3 regions of the Paenibacillus sp. FSL M7-0134 genome follow, and region 2 is predicted to be linked to each of the others. Evidence: riboswitches for the same ligand, from Rfam matches in the RefSeq annotation. Region 2 holds a riboswitch; each other region holds the start of a gene.
What was found. Region 2 has a riboswitch for glycine ahead of sdaAB (L-serine ammonia-lyase, iron-sulfur-dependent subunit beta). Riboswitches for the same ligand answer to the same signal wherever they lie in the genome.
Positions count from the first base shown of each region.

Region 1 (4,958 bases), on a different contig from region 2:
TTTGTCATGATGGCCTCCTTTGGATGGGTAGGTACGTTCAAAGCGCTTATCATCCCGGGGATGGTAAATGCCTTCGGCATTTTCTGGATTCGTCAATATGCGGAAGAATCCATTCCAAAGGAACTGCTGGATGCGGGCCGGATGGACGGATGCAGCTTTTTTCGACTGTACTTGAATGTAGCACTGCCTATTCTACGTCCTGCGTTCGCTTTTCTCGGCGCATTTACCTTTATAGGAGCCTGGAATGATTATTTATGGCCGCTAATCGTCTTAACGGATGAACGTAAATTCACGCTCCAGATTGCACTGTCACAATTGAACGGGATTTACAATACGGATTATGCGATGGTCATTGCGGGCACCCTGCTGGCTGTACTGCCACTTATTATTTTATTTCTTTTCATTAGCCGCCAGTTTATTTCCGATCTTGCCGCCGGAGCGGTCAAAGATTAGATTTACTTGAATTCCCTTATTCATTTCATGTATAATAGCTAATCGTCATTTCAAATAGCTTACATTATGAAGTTAGGTATCCAACAGGCAATCAGGTTAAGCGATTTACGATTTGAACATGAACTATGAACTGAGGGAAACTTACCAGATGAACAAATTCACATATTATAACCCCACCAAATTAATTTTTGGAGACAATCAAATTGAAGAACTCCAGCAGGAACTGCTGAATTACGGCAAAAACATTTTGCTGGTATATGGAGGCGGAAGTGTCAAACGAAATGGTCTATATGACCAGGTATTAAACGCGTTAGAACCGCTACATCTGAACATTCATGAATTGTCCGGCGTAGAACCGAATCCGCGCTTGTCCACCGTTAAGAAGGGTATCGACATTTGCCGAAATGAAAAAATCGACTTCTTACTTGCTGTAGGCGGTGGAAGCGTTATTGATTGCACCAAAGCCATCGCAGCAGGGGCTGAATATGACGGCGATGTGTGGGATATTATCAACAAAAAGCACATGCCGACCGAGGCTCTTCCATTCGGCACCATCCTCACACTCGCCGCCACCGGTTCAGAAATGAATCCGGATTCTGTTATCACCAACTGGGAAACGAACGAAAAATACGTATGGGGCAGCGCGGTGACGCATCCGAAATTCTCGATTCTGGACCCAAAAAACACCTTCTCTGTGCCACGTGATCAGACGGTATATGGCATGGTGGATATGATGAGCCATGTGTTTGAACAATATTTTCACAATGTTAAAAATACACCGTTGCAAGATCGTATGTGCTTTTCCGTGCTGCAAACCGTGATCGAAACTGCACCTAAGCTGCTGGAAGATTTGCACAACTACGAGCATCGTGAAACGATTTTATATGCCGGAACGATTGCCCTTAACGGAACACTACAAATGGGCTACTTCGGGGACTGGGCTTCGCATACGATTGAACATGCATTATCCGCTGTATATGATATTCCTCATGCTGGCGGTCTGGCGATCCTCTTCCCCAACTGGATGAGACATACGGTGGATCAGGATGCTGCACGCATGAAGCGGCTGATGCTCAGCATGTTTGATTTAGATACCACTGGTAAAACGGATAAGGAAATTGCTTTGGAGGGGATTGATCGCCTGAGTGCATTCTGGACAAGTCTCGGTGCCCCTTCCACCCTGGCCGATTACAATATTAATGATGAGCAATTGGAAAATGTCGCAAACATTGCAGCCCGTGAAATGGAATACGGAGGCTTCGGTAATTATAAAAAGCTGAATCAAGAAGATATTTCAGCTATTTTGCACGCATCGTTATAACATTCAAAAGGGAGTGTCCTCAAGCCTGTGATGACTGAGGGCACTCCCTTTTGGAATTTATGAATTAACCGTTTGTCCTTTTTCTTCTACTTGGATAGCTGCCCCTACACTGGCACCTGCAAGAATGCCCTTTTTCTTACTAGAATTCAGAGAATCCATATAGGTTCGGGTTTCTGCGACTACAATTCCTGATAAGCCGAGCAGGGCAATCAGGTTTGGGAAAGCCATCATTGCGTTAAAGATATCTGCCAGCAGCCAAATCGCATCCAGTTTAATGAACGCGCCCCCGGCAACCAGTAGGATGAACAGATAGCGGTATGGCTTAATCCACTTGACCCCAAGCAAATATTCAACACAGCGTTCCCCGTAATAGTTCCAGCCGAGCATGGTGGTGAACGCGAACATAATCAGAATGATTGTGAGCAGTTCTGCCCCCAGCGGGAATGCGCTGGAAAATGCTTGCTGAGTCATCAAGCCCGCATCGGTAGGCCCGCTCCACACACCACTAACCAGTAGCGTCAACCCGGTCATCACACAAATAACCATCGTATCAATAAACACGCCTGTCATGGAAATTAGCCCTTGCTCCGCAGGCCATTTGGTTTTGGCAGCTGCAGCTGCAATCGGTGCGCTTCCCAATCCGGCCTCATTGGCAAAAATACCTCTGGCTACCCCACTTCGCATCGCCAGCATAATCGTAGCTCCGGCAAATCCGCCCGTTGCAGATGTAGTTGAAAATGCCGAATGGAGCACCAGCGCAATTGCGGCAGGAAGTTGGTCAGCAAACCGAATCAGTACGATGAGACAGATCAGTACATACAAGCCTGTTTTAAAAGGAACGACCTTCGTCGATACCTTGGCAATGCTTTTGAGTCCTCCAATAGTAACAAGTCCTGTAAGGATAGCAATAATCAGTGCCGTTACAATGGGCGGAACGCCAAAACTGTTTTCGGTCGAAGATACAATCGCTTTGACCTGCGGAAACGTTCCAATCCCGAACAACGCTACCAGCATGCCCGAAAAAGCAAACAGCATCGCCAGCGGTTTAAAACGGCGTCCCAGACCTTTCTCAATATAATACATCGGGCCGCCGGAAAATTGCCCATTCCGATCCTTCACCCGGTATTTTACCGCAAGTACACCTTCCGCATATTTCGTCGCCATCCCAAAAAAGGCTGCAACGACCATCCAGAACAAGGCACCCGGCCCGCCCAGCTTAATGGCTGTCGCTACGCCGACAATACTTCCTGTGCCAACTGTAGCCGCCAACGCTGTACTTAAAGCCGCAAAACTACTTACATCCCCGCTGCCTTCATTCGGGGCCTTACCGATCAGCTTGATCGCCAGGGGCAGGCGGAATACCTGCAGCATCTTCAAACGTATGGTCAGCCACAACCCCGTTCCCATGACAAGAATGATGAGAGGCGCCCCCCATATCCAACTGCTAATCGCTTCTAACACATGTACCAAATTCATTTCAACCCGCTCCTCCAGCATATTAGAAAACAAAAAAGAGTCAAATCCGCTGATTCGACTCCTGGAGAGGTTAAAGGCACGAAAAAATACAACCATCTTGCGCAGGTTTCTGCCTCTAATAGCTTATAAAAAAGCCTAGGGCATTCCCTGTCACAGGTTATTCGCGTCTCTGTCCTTTTGCCTGAGAGTTTAAGCAGATGTTCTCTGCGGTGCACCTTCGGCGCCCAATTAAGGGTCTCTCCAGAGTTCTGTCCGTTTACGGTCCCCGCTTGTTGCTGTAATCAGCCTAAGCACCTGAGAGTTTTGCCCCTTCGGTCGGAACTTTCGTTCCATCTCCCGCAAACATCAACCAGACATATGAAATTTTTATTTATTATACAGAAAACTTTCAGCTTATTACAAGTGAAAAGTTTGTGAAGCCCTCTGAAATATTATTATTATGTCTATCAAAAAAAGCGGGTACAGCAGATTGCATCCTTAGGATGTCCTCTGCTATACCCGCCCGAGAAAATTTGGAATTACAATTCTTCACCATTGGTTGCTATCACATTTTTATACCAGTTAAATGAGTCCTTTTTGGAGCGTTTGAGCGTTCCGTTACCGTCATCATCCAGATCAACGTAAATAAATCCGTAGCGCTTGGACATTTCGGAAGTAGACATGCTCACAAGGTCGATAGGACCCCAGCTGGTGTAACCAATCAGATCAACACCGTCGGCAATCGCTTCCTTCATTTGGGCAATATGCTGACGCAAGTAATCAATGCGATACGTATCATGCACAGAGCCGTCTTCTTCCACCTTATCATACGCACCCAAACCATTTTCCACGATGAACAGCGGCTTTTGGTAGCGGTCATAAAACGTGTTCAGCGTAACACGCAGGCCGATCGGATCGATCTGCCATCCCCAGTCAGAGGACTGTAAATATGGATTTTTCACGCCGCCAATCAGGTTTCCTGCTGCTTTTTCGCCTTCTGGACCTGCAGATACGGTCAAGGTCATGTAGTAGCTGAATGAGATATAATCGACCGTGTTATTTTTTAAAATTTCGGCATCGCCTGGTTCTGTGTGTATAACAACATTATTTTCTTCAAAATAACGATTCATGTAGTTGGAATATTCCCCACGGGCATGCACATCCGTAAAGAACAGGTTCATCTGATTTTCATGCTGGGCTTTCAGTATATCCTCTGGGTTACACGTATGTGGATAGCTTTCCAAACGAGCCAGCATACAGCCGATTTGAGAGCCCGGGATGATCTCATGTCCTCGTTTTGTCGCCAGTGCACTAGCTACAAATTGATGATGCAGTGCTTGGTATATCGCTTGCTGCTTGTTTTCTACGCGGTCAATGACCACCCCGCCACCGGTAAACGGACTCATGGTCATTACATTGATTTCATTAAAGGTCAGCCAGTATTTTACTTTATCCTTATAACGCGTGAACACAGTTTCGGCATAATTTACGTAGTGCTGTATAACTTCACGACCCAGCCAGCCATTATACTTCTGAGTCAAACCCAGCGGTGTCTCATAATGTGACAATGTTACCAGCGGTTCAATACCATATTTGCGCAGCTCATCAAATACATTGTCGTAGAATTGCAGTCCCGCTTCATTCGGCTCGGCATCATAGCCATTCGGGAAAATCCGCGACCAGTTGATGGACATACGAAATACCTTAAAGCCCATTTCCGCGAACAATG
Region 1 covers NZ_JBBOXV010000001.1:1,858,927-1,863,884, reverse strand. Annotated here, with positions in the region: gene NSQ58_RS08340 (carbohydrate ABC transporter permease) at 1-453, shown strand, start outside; gene NSQ58_RS08335 (iron-containing alcohol dehydrogenase) at 602-1,774, shown strand; gene NSQ58_RS08330 (alanine/glycine:cation symporter family protein) at 1,832-3,250, opposite strand; glycine riboswitch at 3,410-3,504, opposite strand; glycine riboswitch at 3,523-3,599, opposite strand; gene NSQ58_RS08325 (glycoside hydrolase family 1 protein) at 3,769-4,958, opposite strand, start outside.
Region 1: it holds a riboswitch for glycine, as region 2 does, so the genes downstream of both, NSQ58_RS08330 (alanine/glycine:cation symporter family protein) here and sdaAB (L-serine ammonia-lyase, iron-sulfur-dependent subunit beta) in region 2, are expected to answer to the same signal.

Region 2 (4,958 bases):
ACAATTTCGTGTAGTCCTGCTTCCATGCAAGCCATTGAACCGTTTGCACCAGGAAGGTGGAATCATCCACTTCTTTAAAACCATCATATGTCTTCTTCGACTGTCCGTTTTCCTCACGCACATATTTCGGTGTAGCATCTTCTACAGGGGAAGAATCACCGATGAACGCTGCCTTGCCTTGACCTACCTTGGAGATAGCGGCATAAGGTCCTTCCGCACGGCCCCCGCCGTTATAAACTCCCTGGTCTACCGCATTACCCCATTTTTTCGTGCCTGAAGGGATATAAGCAATGCCTTTAGCCTTGGTAGGATCAATAATAGCCAGCGTAGATCCTGCATGCATTGCAATCGAGCGCACACCCTTGGTAATGCCGAAAGATTGATCTGCGGCTACAATGTCGGTAGCATTCACATCACCCAGCGCATTGTAACGGAAACGAACGCCAAAGTTGGCCGCCAGCCAATCGGAGCTTGTTAATCCTTGCATCGCCGGTGATGCAGCTTCTTCTGCAGTCATGCCCTTGGCCGGATTAGTATAGGCTCCACGACGGTAACCATTCATAACCTCGGAGGAATCCCAACGGTTTTTGTTACGGTCCGCATTATAATGATCGGAGATGAAGAAGACGCTCCCCCCGCTATTCACGTATTGCAGCAGGGCAGCCTGCTCGGATGCCTTAAAGGCAACATTCGCTTCACCAATAATGAACACATCATATTGGCGCAGCTTGTCAAATGTTATGGCCTGCTCTCCATAAGTAAAAGGAATAGGACGATTCAATTGGTCTACCGTAAAGCCTACATTACGCAGTCCATTGGCAAAGTCGGAGAAGGCGCCTTCAATGACCCAATCTGCTGCACCAGCGGTCTGTGCGTGCGTATTATCGAACAGCACCTTTTTGCCTTTTCCATCCGGCAGTGTAGTACCGGGTTGACCCGGGTTGCCAGGTTCGCCTGGTTCCCCCGGCTCGCTTCCGCTCACCAGTTCAACAGCGCTTGGACTTTTCACTCCACCAAAATTATTGTAGGCGCCGAGTGTACCCGTCACACGAATTTTGCTGCCGATCAGCTCAGGATGGCCTGATAGCCCATATTGCCCTCTGTACGCTGAAGTCAGCTGTACATCCAACAGATTAGACGTATTACGTTCATTTGCCTGATCGGCAATCAGTACGTTAAAATCATTCGCAAACGGGGAAGAAAAGTTAGCCGTTTTCGATCCGGTAGCATGTCCGACGATGTAACCTTCCACCGTCACCGTACCTCCACTGCTTTGGCGCTGAAGTGCTTCGGCTACTGTCAATGCTCCCTCCGCCTTGACCTGACCGAATGGAACGAAGATCCCAATCAGCAGTGATACGATAGCTGCTAGATGCAACATCCCTTTTAAGCGTGAACCTGTGAATCGCAAGCCTTTTACCATACGTCAATATCCCTCCTATGATTTCCATAAATATACTTGTCCTTTATCAGATTAGCCGCCAATCTTCTAATTCCTTCCTGATTTCATCCATAATTATGTAAATTTTAATCTTTTTTATTGGGAACGCACCTGTTTATGTAAAAATTAAACCTGTGATTGACACCGAGCACGGCATACATTACGCTAAGAAAGACATGTAGAACGGTATATGCGAATGAAGATGACGGGAGAGTCTGTCCAGGGAGCCTACACTCTGGCGGCACCGAAGGAGCAAGGCGTCAGCACCCGGCTGACGGATAATCTCTCAGGTCCATGTATCGTCATCTGACGCAACTCTGGAGAGAGCGCAAGCCACCCAAGGGGTAAGGCGGTAAGAACACCGCACGAAACTCTCAGGTAACGAGGACAGAGATAAGGGAAACTTCCTTATCCTGTCCTTTTTTGTGCTCACATTGTGCGTCAGCATTAAGAACCGTCATAACCGCGCAAAGACGCGGAAATACCATATAGTATGGTATTAGAACATACAGGGGGCCACACCATGCGTTTCAAAGATGTATTTTCCATTATCGGTCCGGCCATGACCGGACCTTCCAGTTCACACACCGCAGGCGCTGTGCGGCTCGCACGCGTTGCCCGGCACTGGCTCGGGGCGCAACCTGATCGTGCCCGCATGACACTGTACGGCTCCTTCGCTGACACGTATAAAGGACACGGTACAGACCTGGCGCTCATCGCAGGGCTGCTTAATTACGATACGGACGATCACCGGATTCCGGATGCCGAGCAATGGGCAGAGCAAGCCGGGATGGCCGTGGAATTCGCCGTCAGCGGGCTACCAGCGCCTCATCCGAACACCGTCCGTTTCGAGCTATGGAAGGGCGAGGATCAGCGCACACTGCTTGGCTCCTCCATCGGCGGCGGCAGCATCCATGTCCAGCAGCTCAACGAATTCCGGGTCAATCTGACTGGGGAGCTGCCTACGCTGGTGCTTCTCCACTCGGATAAGCCCGGTACATTGGGCGCGATAACTTCAGCGCTGGGCGCGGCTCACATTAACATTGCCTATATGCACGTAGATCGCAAAGGCCGGGATGGTGAAGCACTCACCGCCATCGAAACGGACAGTTCTGCTCCGGCTGTATTGATTGCGGAGCTGCGTTCTTTACCTCATATGTATGAAATTAAGATGATTAATTTGAAAAAAGGAGCTGAATCCGATGCGGTTTAGCCATCTGCATGAAATCAGCGCTTTATGCGCTGAAGAATCCACCACAATTGGCCGTTTGATGATTCAAGAGCAGGTACAAGAGACGAATACAACGGAGGAAGAAATCTTTCGCCAAATGTCTGATTATTATGAAGTCATGAAGGAAGCCGTTCATCGCGGTCAGACACAAGACACCGTATCCCGCAGTGGATTGACGGGCGGTGACGGCAAGCGCCTAGCCGAGTATCTGCGGTCAGGGGAAACCTGCTCCGGCGATGCCTCCGCGCTCGCCATGGCTTATGCCCTCTCTGTGTCGGAGGTAAATGCATCCATGGGTCGCATTGTCGCCACGCCTACCGCAGGCTCATGTGGGGTTATCCCTGGTGTGTTCATCAGTGCGCAGGAGCGGTTCGGCTGGGATGATGAGCATATGGTGAACGGCCTGTTCGCCGCTGGAGCCATTGGCTACGTGATCGCCAACAACTCCTTCATTTCTGGCGCGGAGGGAGGCTGTCAGGCTGAGATTGGTTCAGCTATCGGGATGGCTGCTGGCGCTATGGTCGAGCTGCGTGGTGGTACGCCTGAACAGGCTGTTCACGCCGTGGGCCTCGCTCTTAAGAACACGCTCGGCCTGATTTGCGATCCCGTCGCCGGACTCGTGGAGATTCCGTGCATCGTGCGCAACGGGCTGGGAGCCGTGACTGCGCTTGCCGCAGCGGATATGGCTTTGGCGGGTGTGCGCAGCGCTATTCCGTCTGACGAAGTCATTGACGTGATGCTTGAAGTCGGCAGTGCGATGCCGTCGAAGCACCGCGAGACCGCCAAAGGCGGCTTGGCCCAGACGCCCACTGGCAAGCGTTTGACTGAATCACTTACACGCAACACACCGACCAAGAAGGATAAGTCATAATTTATAAGCGGTAGCCTCCTTAAAAAAAAGAGCAAGCATGTCATCCTTGGACGTATGCTTGCTCTCTTTTTTACTGAACGGTTACCTGTATCTTCGTCATTTTACCTGCATATTTCACAGTAATTACTGCTTTGCCCTTGCCCTGTGCCTTAATGTTACCGTCTTTGACGGTCGCAACAACAATTCTGGACGAGGACCAGACAGCCGGTTTGGAAACATCCTTCTCCGACTCATCCTTATACGTGGCTGTAGCCGTAACCTTGGCCAGCTGTCCTGCCTTCAAATTCAAAGCAACTTCGTCTGTTTGCAGATATTTAAGCGTATCAACATCCACGGGTACGCTGATTACCTTCCCGCCAAACTTCGCCTGAATGTTAGCTTTACCGTAGCTAACCGCAGTAACCTGACCCTTTTTAACAGTGGCTACCTTATAATTAGACGTTTTCCATTCAGCTTGGGCCGTAACGTCCTTTTCTTTACCATCACTCGATTTAACCACAATCGCGATGGTTTTTTGATCTCCGGATTTAAGTGACAACGCGATTGCATCCGCTTCAATCTTTTGCGCTACGTCCACTTCTACCGTAAACGTAATGTTTTGCTTGCCATATGAAGCAGTCACCGTTGCCTTACCGCTACCATTCGCTTTGATCAAACCTTCGCTAACTTCAACCACTTTTACATTGCTAGTTGTCCAGGTGGCGTCCTTGGTTACATCTGTTTTTGTACCGCCACTCTTAACTCCTGTTACTTTTAGCTGCTTCGTTTCCTGAGCACCAAGCGCAATTACACGCGAGTCTGTTTCCAGACGGTCTACAAGGCCTACTTGTACGTTAATCGTCAGTTTTTTGCCATTATAGGTCGCTGTAATAACCGCTTTACCAGCGGATTTACCCGTAATCGTTCCTTTGGACACAGAAGCAATATCTTCCGCGCTTGAAGCCCATTCTGCATCCTGTGTTACATCTTCCTTACGCCCATCCGCATAAGTAGCCGTCAAAGTTGCAGTATAGTCCTCATCAATATCAATCGTTGCCGTTTTGGAGGACAGAGACAAATCACCGGGTACATTTACGGATACCGTAGCTGTAACTGTTTTGCCACCATAAGAGGCGGTGATCGTAGCCTCACCTGTTTTATAACCCGTTACTTCTCCCGCACTGACAAAAGCGATATCTTCATTGCTGGACTTCCACTCTGCCTTACTTGTGATATCTTCTTCCGTACCTGTTACATACGTTGCGGTCAGCTTGAGCTTTTTGGATTCCTTGGCATTCAGGCTCAGCTTGTCCTCACTCAAATCCAAATATCTGGAGGTTTCGACATCTGTCTTGATCGAAACAGTCTTATCTCCATACTTAGCGGTCACCGTAGCCGAACCCGCTCCAATGGCCATAATCGTTCCCTTATTCACA
Region 2 covers NZ_JBBOXV010000002.1:13,422-18,379, reverse strand. Annotated here, with positions in the region: gene NSQ58_RS15835 (DUF6359 domain-containing protein) at 1-1,423, opposite strand, end outside; glycine riboswitch at 1,638-1,753, shown strand; gene sdaAB (L-serine ammonia-lyase, iron-sulfur-dependent subunit beta) at 1,965-2,654, shown strand; gene sdaAA (L-serine ammonia-lyase, iron-sulfur-dependent, subunit alpha) at 2,644-3,543, shown strand; gene NSQ58_RS15820 (Ig-like domain-containing protein) at 3,614-4,958, opposite strand, start outside.

Region 3 (4,958 bases), on a different contig from region 2:
TGCTTCGTGGTATGAGCGAATCATCATCAGCCCGGTCCATTCGCCATGGGCGCCCGCGGCGGGCTGAAGCGTGACGGCATCCATGCCAGTTAACGCAGCCAAATCATTTTGGAGCGTATACAGCAGCTCCATGGCACCCTGGATGCTCTCCTCGGGCTGATATGGATGGATTTTGGCGAAGCCTGTATATCGGGCGACATCCTCATTCACTTTCGGATTGTATTTCATCGTACAGGAGCCGAGCGGATAAAATCCGTTGTCCACGCCGAAATTGCGCCGGGACAAGGCAGTATAATGCCGAATAACGTCTACTTCGTATACCTCGGGTAATGCCGCAGGTTCGCTGCGCAGCGCATAATCTGGCAAAAGCTCTGCCACCGGGCGACGGGGAACGTCGCACTCGGGAAGGGAATAGGCGATACGACCCGGACGGCTCAATTCAAAAATGAGCGCTTGATCGTGTTCCTTCAACAGCCCTTGTTTCTGATCCTGTCCGGTGCGTGTCATAGCAATCCCCCCAAGGTGTGTACAAATTGGTCAATCTCTTCTTTGGTCCTTTGCTCCGTCACGGCAATCAACATGTGACCAGCAAGTTCCTCATAGTCCCGGCCCAAATCGTAGCCAGCGATAAATCCAGCAGCTAGCAGCTCGGCCTGGAGTTTGCTCATATCCGTACCCTCAGGCAGTCTAAGGGCAAACTCATTAAAGGTTGGTGCGTTAAACGAGGCAGTTACACCCTTCAAGCTCAGCAATTGCTCTAAAGCATAACGGCTTTTATGCAAATTTAGCTCGGCTACTTCCTTGATCCCCTGTCTACCCATGACAGACAAGTATACAGATGCAGATAAAGCTAGCAACGCTTGGTTGGAGCAAATGTTAGAGGTGGCCTTTTCGCGGCGGATATGCTGTTCCCGCGCTTGCAAGGTCAGCACGAAGCCGCGTTTACCGTTGCGGTCTGTGGTCTGACCCACAATACGGCCGGGGATACGGCGCATATGGGCCTGAGAAACGGCAAAGTATCCACAGGTCGGACCGCCGAGAGAAGAGGAGATGCCAAGTGGCTGCGCATCTCCTACCACAATATCCGCGCCCTGTTTGCCGGGTGTTTCCAGCAAGCCAAGTGCCAGTGGATTGGCACTGACGACCAAAAGACCTTTGTGCGCATGGATGAGGTCAGCCATCGGCTTCAGGTTTTCCACGGCTCCGAAAAAGTTGGGGCTTTGGACCAAAACAGCCGCGGTCTGTTCCGATACGGCCGCCGCTAGCGCATCAGCATCCGTTACGCCGTCCGAACAGCCGATTTCCACGATGTCCAAATCCAATCCGCGTGCATAGGCTGCCAATACCTGACGTGCCTCCGGATGGACGGACCTTGATACGATAAGCTGTTTACGGCGGGTAGCTGCGGCGGACAGTGAGCCCGCTTCCGCCAGTGCAGTCGCTCCGTCGTACATGCTGGCATTAGCTACAGCCATGCCCGTCAATTCGCAAATATACGACTGAAACTCGAAAATGGCTTGTAGCTCGCCTTGGCTTACTTCCGGCTGATAGGGGGTGTAGGCTGTATAGAATTCCGAGCGTGAAGTGATGTGCTGGATGACGGACGGAATATGATGATCATAAATTCCTGCGCCAAGGAAGCTGGCATGTGTGTCTGTATTGGCGTTGTGTCCGGCCAGCTCGGCCAAGTGGCGGGTTAAGGCTTTCTCATCGAGTCGAGAAGAGAGAGGCAGTTCCCCTTGATATCGAATGGCCTCTGGAATGTCACTGAATAAATCATCAATGGATGATACACCCACCACACGCAGCATTTCGGTTTGATCCTGTTCAGTCATAGGGAGATAACGATGCTGCTTCATAGGTTCTGACTCCTTTCGAAAAGCAAGATTTTAGATCGTAAATTAGCTAATAAAAAAGTGTGTGAGATGAAAAACCCAGAAGTTCATATCTGACATATTTGCTTTATAGAAATAAAAAGAGTTTAAGATCAGCGCGGGCGTTTATAAAAGGGTGCTGCCACCACCTCGGCACGCAGGCGTTTGCCACGAATCTCAACCTCCAACGGTGTGGAGAGGGCGCTAAAACGACTGTCCACCAAGGCGAGGCCCAGATTACGCTTCAAGGTGGGCGACTGAGTCCCCGTTGTGACCTCACCAATGTGTTGTCCTTCTGCGAATACCGGGTAATGGGCGCGTGGGATACCGCGATCAATCATTTCCAGCCCGATCAATTTGCGAGGAATCCCTTGTTCTTTCTGACGTTGCAGTGCTTCTCTACCGATAAAATCTCCTTTATTCAGCTTGACGAAGAAACCTAGACTAGCTTCGAGTGGTGAAATCGTGGCAGATAACTCCTGACCGTACAGCGGCAATCGTGCCTCAAAGCGTAGTGTATCCCGAGCACCAAGTCCAGCGGGAATCAGCCCATATGACTCACCGGAACGAAGCAAACCCTCCCATACGGCTGGTGCTTCTGCAGCAGGTACATAAAATTCAAAACCGTCTTCGCCCGTATATCCGGTTCGTGAGACCAGTGCTTTTGCTCCGAACAATGGCACGTTCTCATGGAAGCGGAAAGATGCCAGATTCGTAATGTCCGTATCTGCCACGGCTGCGGCAATACGTGCTGCCTCCGGTCCTTGCAACGCCAGCAATGCTATCGCATCAGACACATTCTCCATGTGAACGGATGTAGGCATATGACGAATTAGCCAATCCCAATCCTTATCGATGTTGGAGGCGTTCACAACGAGCATGTAGTGCTCCGGTCCTTTGCAGTAAACAAGTAGGTCGTCTACTACCCCTCCATCGGGGTAACACAGGAGTGAATATTGTGCCTGACCTGGTTCCAACTGGCTGACATCATTCGTGGTCACCCTTTGCAGAAAAGCTTCGGCCTCTTTGCCTTCAACCAAAAATTCGCCCATATGCGATACATCGAATAAACCCGCACGTTGCCGGACGGCCTCATGCTCCTTTTGAATGCCGCTAAACTGAACCGGGAGCTCCCAGCCGCCAAAGTCAATACAACGAACCCCAGACTGCGTCCCGTAGGACGAATATAGCGGTGTTTTTCGCAAATTAGTCATTATTCCACTCCTATCCGGTGTGATCGGCTAAACAAAAAAGACAGGCCGAAAAAAACGTATAGACGGCAGTCTACACTCTTTTTTCAGCTCTGTCCTTGATACCAGAAAGTTACCCCGGTATGTACCGGGTTTCCCCTTGGGTGATCCGCTCCAATAGCGAATGCTCTCCAGAGATGCGTCCGGCAGAGGTCCTTTTGCCTGAGAGATTCACCTGCAATGCAGGTTTACTCCTTCGGCGCTACCTTCGGGATCAACGGTATATTACCTGGCTTTGCAGATAACAACCTGATCCGATTCGCGTGCACTTATGTCTCACAAGCGGCAACAGCTATGCGAATCTTTTTGGCAGTCTCTCCCTCCGCGTTCATCCGCGTTTGCAGTTGTCGGGGTGTTTCCCAAAGCATTTGCTATAACCCATTAATACGCAAATTCATTCAAAATGTCAATAAAAATGTCATCAAAAACAATAGAAAAAACATTTAATATATAAATAAGGATATGTAAGCGTTTGTTATAAGCTATCATATTTTTATATAGTACGCTATATGAGGTGATATGAAGTATTTTTGTTAGTATTATTGACATGAGTGTTCTTGTTGTCATAATCTTAACCTGTCTAGTACAGTGAGCAAAAGCGATTTTATTCATATGGAAGTGAGGGGAACAGAATGGGTGAAGTAAAGCAGCAACTTTGGTATACAGACGAACATGAGTGGGTTCAGCGGACAGAGAATGGAACGGTACGGATTGGTATTACAGACTTTGCACAGCATCAACTGGGTGATATTGTTTTTGTAGAATTACCTGAGGCGGGAGCAACGATTGAGCAGGGAGCGGAGATCGGTACGATTGAATCGGTGAAGACAGTATCCGACCTTTTTGCTCCGGTGACGGGAACCATACTAAAAGTGAATGAAACGCTGGAAAGTACACCTGAGCTAGTGAATGAATCTCCCTATGAAAAAGGTTGGATGATCGAAGTAGAGATGGATAAAGATGTGGAGGAAGCTTTGGGCAAGCTACTGTCTGCGGATCAGTATGAGCAGTTGATTTCCGATGAGCAGTAATGGAGCATTGTAGTATGGAGTAAGAGGGTTATTTGTCTGCTCGATTTTTGTATAAAATAGTCGCTATGATTTGACGTAGCGGCTATTTTTTTGTCTTTTTGCAAGCGTAATTACGTGTTTTATTCTGATTTAGAGGGTTGTCCCCATATAAGAATCATACATAATCCAGCACGGTTTTTCGACTAATTTCTATAGCTACAGGTCATATTAAGAAGAATTATGCAGGTATAATACCTTCCCGGATAATTTAAATTTAAATGTTGTCATCAACGTTCATGACGAAAGTACGTTTTCATTTCGTTGATGAAGATAGCGCTGTCATTTAGTATGAATTTTAAGAAAAGGTAGTGATGCTTACCTACAAGGAGGATTTGAATATGAGTACATTGGACGCAAAGCCAAGTTCAAAAGGAGGCACTCGTGTCGCCGTACAGCGTTTTGGCCGTTTTCTTAGCGGTATGGTTATGCCCAATATGGGAGCATTTATTGCGTGGGGGCTGATTACGGCACTCTTTATTCCGACCGGATGGTTCCCGAATGAAGGTTTTGCACAATTGGTTGACCCGATGAAAAATTATTTGTTGCCGTTACTGATCGGTTATACAGGGGGCACGATGATTCACGGACAGCGTGGAGGTGTGATTGGTGCCATTATGACGATGGGTGTCATAGTGGGAGCCGATATCCCGATGTTCCTGGGCGCGATGGTAGCTGGTCCGCTGGCTGCGTGGATATTGAAGAAGTTCGACAAGGCCATTGAAGGCAAAGTCAGATCAGGCTTTGAAATGCTGGTCAATAACTTT
Region 3 covers NZ_JBBOXV010000001.1:2,030,307-2,035,264, forward strand. Annotated here, with positions in the region: gene gcvPB (aminomethyl-transferring glycine dehydrogenase subunit GcvPB) at 1-507, opposite strand, end outside; gene gcvPA (aminomethyl-transferring glycine dehydrogenase subunit GcvPA) at 504-1,859, opposite strand; gene gcvT (glycine cleavage system aminomethyltransferase GcvT) at 1,988-3,088, opposite strand; glycine riboswitch at 3,265-3,363, opposite strand; gene gcvH (glycine cleavage system protein GcvH) at 3,757-4,155, shown strand; gene NSQ58_RS09125 (PTS mannitol transporter subunit IICB) at 4,533-4,958, shown strand, end outside.
Region 3: it holds a riboswitch for glycine, as region 2 does, so the genes downstream of both, gcvT (glycine cleavage system aminomethyltransferase GcvT) here and sdaAB (L-serine ammonia-lyase, iron-sulfur-dependent subunit beta) in region 2, are expected to answer to the same signal.